2 regions of the Runella salmonicolor genome follow, and region 1 is predicted to be linked to the other one. Evidence: riboswitches for the same ligand, from Rfam matches in the RefSeq annotation. Region 1 holds a riboswitch; the other holds the start of a gene.
What was found. Region 1 has a riboswitch for thiamine pyrophosphate ahead of NCI00_RS14430 (TonB-dependent receptor). Riboswitches for the same ligand answer to the same signal wherever they lie in the genome.
Positions count from the first base shown of each region.

Region 2: linked by a shared signal. The riboswitch ahead of NCI00_RS16705 (class I SAM-dependent methyltransferase) and the one ahead of NCI00_RS14430 (TonB-dependent receptor) in region 1 are both predicted to bind thiamine pyrophosphate.

Region 1 covers NZ_JAMZEL010000005.1:231,680-235,094, forward strand. The annotation lists gene NCI00_RS14430 (TonB-dependent receptor) at 1-1,988, opposite strand, end outside; TPP riboswitch at 1,979-2,075, opposite strand; gene NCI00_RS14435 (phosphatase PAP2 family protein) at 2,140-2,748, opposite strand; gene NCI00_RS14440 (sulfite exporter TauE/SafE family protein) at 2,774-3,415, opposite strand, start outside.
Region 2 covers NZ_JAMZEL010000006.1:335,596-339,010, forward strand. The annotation lists gene NCI00_RS16700 (AIR synthase family protein) at 1-886, opposite strand, end outside; gene NCI00_RS16705 (class I SAM-dependent methyltransferase) at 890-1,588, opposite strand; TPP riboswitch at 1,655-1,747, opposite strand; gene NCI00_RS16710 (WD40/YVTN/BNR-like repeat-containing protein) at 1,774-2,799, opposite strand; gene NCI00_RS16715 (S41 family peptidase) at 2,917-3,415, shown strand, end outside.

The DNA of each region.
Region 1 (3,415 bases):
TTGCTCAACTGCGCCCCAAACTCCAATTCAATTCCCGCGCGGTAGCTTTCTGGCACATTGATTTTAATGGGATTTCCAACGTCGTTCAACTGCCCCGATACCACCAATTGGTTCTTGTAATTCATATAGTACCCACCAACAGACGCCGCGACGCGGCCTTTTTGGAAACGATAGCCAAACTCTAAGTCACGCAATACCTCGGGTTGGGGCTGAATCTGACGCGTAGATTCCGTAAAATCATCACGGTTTGGTTCGCGGTGCGCCAAGCTAAAAGAGGCAAAAGCCGCGCTACTTTCTGACACCTGATAGGTTAAACCTGCTTTAGGATTGAAAAAAGTATAATTGACATCATGCGATTGCTGCCGTTGCTGGTTGTCGTCGCCTTTTACAAAATAACCGATTTTTCTGACTTGGGCATCGGCAAACACATTCAGTTTGTCAGTGAGTTGATAATACACCTTACCGTAAAGATTGAAATCCGTTTTCATTCCAACGTTTTGATAATACCGCTGACGAATGCTACTATTGCTCGCAAAGCGCGCCCAAATCACTTCCCCAAAGTGGTTACCATCGTATTGATTCCATCCTCCGCCGATGTTGGCGGTGAGCTTTTGAAAGCTGTTATAATCCAACGAAAACGTAGTCCCGTAGAAAGAATTATCCAACCACCGACGGCGAATCAAATCGCTGCGCGTAATGGTGTCTCCGCCCACAATTACTGAGGGTAATTTATAGTTTCTGAGCCTATCGTTGTCGCGGTATTGCTCATAATACCCACGGCCTTTCACCAAAAATCCATTAAGGTTAAACGTCCAGTTTTTGCTGAGCGTATGCGACGAAACCAGTTGATAATGGTCTTGCTGATAGTTATCTACTTGGTTATCGTACAAATAAAGATTGTACGTCCGACTATCGGAATTTAAGAGATTTTGGGCATCACGCTCATTCAGGCCGTTGCGGTCGATGTAAGCCAACATTCCTTCTCGGTCGCCTTTAATTCGCGCTTCTGGGGTTCCTTCCCATGCCTGATACGTTATTTCTTTCCCCGAAAACACGTTCAAACGCACCGAGCTTTTCTTTCCAAAATAAGCCCCAGAGACATAAAACGACCCCAAATCCGACTTAGCGCGGTCAATGAAGCCGTCGGAGGTGATTTTTGATAAACGAGCGTCCAACGTAAATTTATTGTTCAACAAACCCGTACCCGCCATAACGGTATGCTTACGGGTTTTGAAAGAACCCACCGAATTGTTGATTTCGGCGTAGGCTTCTTTTCTGAATTCGTTGGTGTTGATGTTGACCGTAGCCCCAAATGCGGCCGCTCCGTTGGTAGAAGTCCCCACCCCACGCTGAATCTGCACGCTGCTGACCGACGAGCTAAAATCGGGCATATTTACCCAAAACGTTCCCTGACTTTCGGCGTCGTTGTAAGGAATTCCGTTGATGGTCACGTTGATACGCGTGGCATCTGTGCCACGAATACGTAATCCCGTGTACCCAACCCCCGCTCCCGCATCAGAGGTAGTGACGAGTGAGGGCGTAAAATTGAGCAATACGGGCAGGTCTTGCCCTAAATTCTGCTTACTCAATTCAAGTTTTCCGACATTGGTAAACGCCACCCCAGAATTTTGATTGGCTCGCGTAGCGTTGATGACTACTTCGTCGGCCGAGAAAGAACTGCGGACTAATTTAATTTCTACGTTTGAATTCGAACTTTGAAGGGAAGCCAACACCATTTTCTGGTTCTCATAGCCAACGTACGAAAACTCCAGTAAATCAGTGTCTTTAGGAAGATTTTTTAGCGAGAATTCGCCTTTTTCGTTTGTCACCGTTCCCCGAAAACTTCCAGCTCGGATGGTTGCCCCCGGCAGTGGTTTGCCGTCTTCGGCGTCAACGATTTTGCCCGACACAGATAGTTGGGCAAGTGCAGGCACGTACAGCAACACTCCCGTTGCCACGGCCAAAAACCAAGATGTAAACTTTAGCATTTTTAATTCCCTCCGCCGGCATTACCCGGTTCAGGTGGTAAGGGTATAATCTCAGCCCGTCATGTTAGGGCACCCCGTTTTGTAAAAAATTCTGCGCGTCAGAACTGACCGCAAAGGTAAGAGGATAACTTAGAAAAATGCAAATATGTTTTTAGTTGGGTGTTTTTCGCATCTTTCTGTTCAACCATTTCTGCTGAATTTTGTACGAAAGCCACGCACTTGCCGCCCCCGCGACGGCACCCGCCAAAATATCACTCGGATAATGCACGCCCAAGCGCATTCGTGAATACCCAACCGCTCCTGCCCACGCATAAGCTGGCACAATGACGTACCATTTACGATAATTGATGGCCAACGTCGTAGCCGTTGAAAACGCCACCGTGGTATGCCCCGACGGAAATGAATAGTGCGACTCTTCACCTTCTACCCGCGCCGCAAAAAGCGTAGGATGCTCAATAAAAGGCCTGTCTCTCAAGACAATTCGTTTGGTCACTTGTGTGATACCCGTCCCAATAACAAACCCGCCCAAAGCCTGCCAGCCCTGCTGTTGCAAGGTCTTATTTTTGGTTGAAAAACCCGCAATCAACAAACCCGCTGGAAGCACCAAACTCAACGGCTTAGCCGTGGATGAAATGAACTTTGCCGTACTTACATCGGTCGGTTGGATGGAGCCATACACGTCTTGCAGCAGGCGGGTATCTAAATTTTGGGCGTTTATTTTCCACGAAAATAAACACAAAAAGAGAAGGTATTTTTTCACTGACAAAACGATTGTAGGCGAGAAGTTAGGTCAAATATAGTTTTGCTACCGCAATCAACAATACCGAAGCCAAAATATAACGCAATGTTTGCAGGTTAAACTTAAAACTTCCCTGATAAGCCCCAACAAACCCACCTACCAAAGCCGCTACTAGCCAAGAAGTTAGCTGACCATTGGGTTCAAATCCTTTTTGAAACAACCCGTACAACCCCGACATGGAATTAACAAAGATAAACAAAGCCGAAACTGCGGCCGTTTCTTTCACCCGTCCCCAGCCCAACAACAAAATGACTGGACTCAAAACAATACCCCCGCCAATGCCCAGCATCCCCGACAATAGCCCAATGACCGCCCCAATTGCCAATGCACCCATCAAAGGCACAGGTTTATTTTCGGCTTTTTCCACGGGTTGAAAGAGCATCCTCGCAATGGCAATGGCCAAAGCTACGGCCAATAATTTTTTATAAAGTGAATCTGTAATCGGCAGCGTAGCACCAATGTAGGAAAGGGGAATGCTCGCAAGGGCAAAAGGCCAGAATAAATTCCACCGAAAATGCCCCGCTCGGTAATATTGAATGAACGCAACGAGAGAAACAAATACGTTGAGAATCAAAGCCGAAGATTTCATCAAAGCAGGAGAAGTACCAAAAATAGCCATCAGCGCCAA
Region 2 (3,415 bases), on a different contig from region 1:
GGGCCGTTTTTTCGGGTTTTACGGCCATAATCATTGCACCAGCTCCTACCGAATAGGCGGGGTCAATGGCAAAAAAGTCGCACACAGTTTTAACAACGGGGCCGATGGGTAATGAATCGGTTACTACTTCTGCACCGCACTCAGAAGCCACGGCCATTTCGTAGATAGCACCTAAGATGCCGCCTTCGGTTACGTCGTGCATAGCCATCACGCTCGGCCCTTCCTTTTCGTTGAAAGCCGACGCAATCAGCCCTTCTTTCAGGCTGGTTGTTTGGTAAAACAGTTCCGAGGCTTCCTGAAAAACAGCCACACCGCATTCATTTTTGACCGTATTGGGAAAGCTACGCGCCAAAATAGAGGTGGCAATCAACGCGGCTTGTTTGGTCACGATGATGTCGTGGCTAGGTTGCGCCCATTGGCTGCACAGCATTTTGCCTTTTTCGGCCACGGCAATCATGGTGCCACCGCCCGCAATGGTTGAGTTGATGCCTTCAAACCGCCCCGTATGTCCGCCCGTGATGGCGACGCCGATTTGCTGACAAAAGCGGTGGATATATTGCCAATACGCCTGAAAATCAGTCTCTGACACCTCCGTAGGAAGGTTCAGTACAAACTGCGCATATTGCGGCGCTACGCCCGTAGTAGCCATGTCGTTGGCCATCAAATGCACCGACAACCACGCCGATTCTTCCAGCCCGAGGCTCGGAATATAAGAAAGTGGGTCGCTGGTGAGGGCCATTTCGTACCCGTTGGGTAATGTAATGAGGGAAATATCGGTGCCGAAATACGGGCCAATTTTCACCTCTTTGCGGGCGGCACCGCAGTAAGGGAAAATATGATTTTTAAACGCCTCGTCCGTTATTTTCCCCGTTTCGTTTGTTTTCATGGTTTACAGAAGTTTGACGTACAACCCAAAAAAATCGCCGTACGGCACGCTCCATTGCTGCACTGGAAACCACTTAGGCAGGCCAGTACAAGTCCATTCAATGCTGTATTCGCGGCCTTTTAGGGCTTCATCAATGACCGAAATGAGGTGATTGGGGGTGTAGAAAGTAGCCGTGACGTAAAAAGGGTTTTTGCCGAATGCCTGCTGAATACGCCGACGTGCTACCTTTGGCGAATTGCGGTTCATCATTCCAAATACAATGCCGTGTTTGCCTACCCGCGCCGCTTCGCGAATCACCCGAACGGGGTCGCGGTAGTACTCAAAAGTGGTAATAAACGCCACGGCATCGAAGGTGTGGTCTTTGAAGGGCATGAAGTGAGAGTCGGCCATGACCAAATCGCCTTTGAACAAATGCACAGCTTGGGACAACATAAAAGGCGAAATATCGCCGCCTGAAGCCTCAATGCCGATTTGATGCCACCACCGGGTAAATCGTGTAGTACCGCAGCCAAATTCCAAGAGGGTGTTGATGCGAGAGTCCTTTTTGACGAGTTGTTCGATGACTTTCTTCTGCCACACTTCGGCCCGTTTGTAAGGGCCTTCGTACCATTGTTCGTAGGTATCGGTAAATTCCCGATTAAAGAACCACTCCTTGCGGTTTTGCCAGTTGGTCAGGTCTTTTTTGACGATTTCAAAGCTCATAGTTGTAACAAAAAAAAGCCACACCTCCCCCAAAAAGGGGAAATGTGGCTATGGATGATATGAATGTTTTCAGTGTGACGCATTTCCTACGCCGGTCCTAACCGGTTCAGGTTCACGGGTGTAATCTCAGCCTCAAATGAAGCACCCCGATGCAACTATTTATTTTATGCCGTAAATCTAAAGGATTAATTTGACAATCGCACGATTTGTCCTTTTGAACCGATGGCCCAACAGGTATTGCCCACGCAGGTCAGGGCGTGGAGGCCGTTGGAGGCTCCCGTGAGCGCTTGCCAGGTTTTTCCGTTGTCTTTGGACCAGCCGCTTCCCGCAGGGCCGACGGCGACCAACGTGCCATTTTTTAATTTATAAACCGCTTCTTTGAGCCCATCGGGGGTTGTTGGGGTGCTTTTTTGCCAAGTTTTGCCACCATCGTTGGTTATGATTACATTCTCAAAAGCTTGTTTCTCGGCTTTATAGTCGCCGCCCACGGCGATGCCGTTTTTTGCGTCCCAAAAATGCAACCCAAATATTCCTGAGGATGCATTGGCTTTCATGGGCGTATCGGTTACTTGCCAAGTAGCGCCCTGGTCGGTAGAGCGAAAAACGCGGGCGCGGTCAGCGCCGCCGGTGCCAACCCAAACATTTTTGGTGCCTTGCATTACCATCGTCGAATTGCTGGCGGCAAAAGAAGCCTCGTTGGGTAAATTGGCGGGTAGCGTAGCAGGTGAGAGGCGCTCCCAGGTTTTGCCGCCGTCGGTGGTTTTGAGAAGGTATAAATGGCCGTCGATGGGGTCGCCGAAGATGAGTCCGTTCTTTTTGTCCCAAAAGGCAATTCCGTCCAGAAAAACGCCTTTTTGGTCAGTTTGCCAAACTTGTGTCCACGTTTTGCCCGCGTCGTCGGTGCGATAAATACGCGCTTGTCCTTCCTCTGCCAAGCCTGCACTGACGGCCACGGCGGTTTTTTCATCAAGGCCCTTAATGCCCCTAAAATCCAGTTTTTCTGCGCCGGGCACCTGTAAAACAGTCCAATTTTCGCCGCCAGTGGTGGTGCGCAGCACCGTTCCTTTGCTACCGCCTGCCCAAATGGCTTTTTCGTTAATGGCCGAAATGGCCCTGAAATGCGCTTCTGTATGGCTGATTTGCGGAACCCATTGGGCCACGAGGAGCGTGGGCAGAAAAAATGTTAAAAAAATAATGGTTCGTAAAAACATTTGAGTGTACAATTTGTCGTAAATAATAAATGAAAGATGGTAAAGTTGGGCTTGTCAGGGATTTAAAATAAATTTGAGTTTATCACGTTTTTCTACGTCAAAACCTTCTCAACAAATATGCAGAAATTAATTTCAAAAACACTTCTTTTTGCCATCGTTGCGTCATTGGCGGGGATGAGTGCGTGTAAGCAAACCGACGTAAAAGCAGGGGATGAGTTGGTGAACGAATTTATCTCGGTCAACATGGATTATTGGTACTACTGGAAGGACAAAATTCCAGCGGGTGCTTTAGAAAATAAATCATTGGCGCCCGAAACATTTTTTAATTCGTTGCTTTATACGTTTGATAGAACCGCTCGTCCAGACGGCGACCGCTTTTCTCGTTTTTTAGAAAATGCGGAAGAAACGGAATCTTCGTTGTCGGGTGAAAGCAAAACGACGGGCGCGCGATTGGCGTTGTACAACAGCAACAATACCATTGCGGCTTTTGTGATGTACGTATTTCCGGGCTCGCCAGCGGCGAAGGCGGGTATCAAGCGCGGGGATGTTTTCAGTAAGATTACGGTAGATGGACAGCTCGCAACGGTGGATAATTACGGGCCACTCTTGGCAGAAG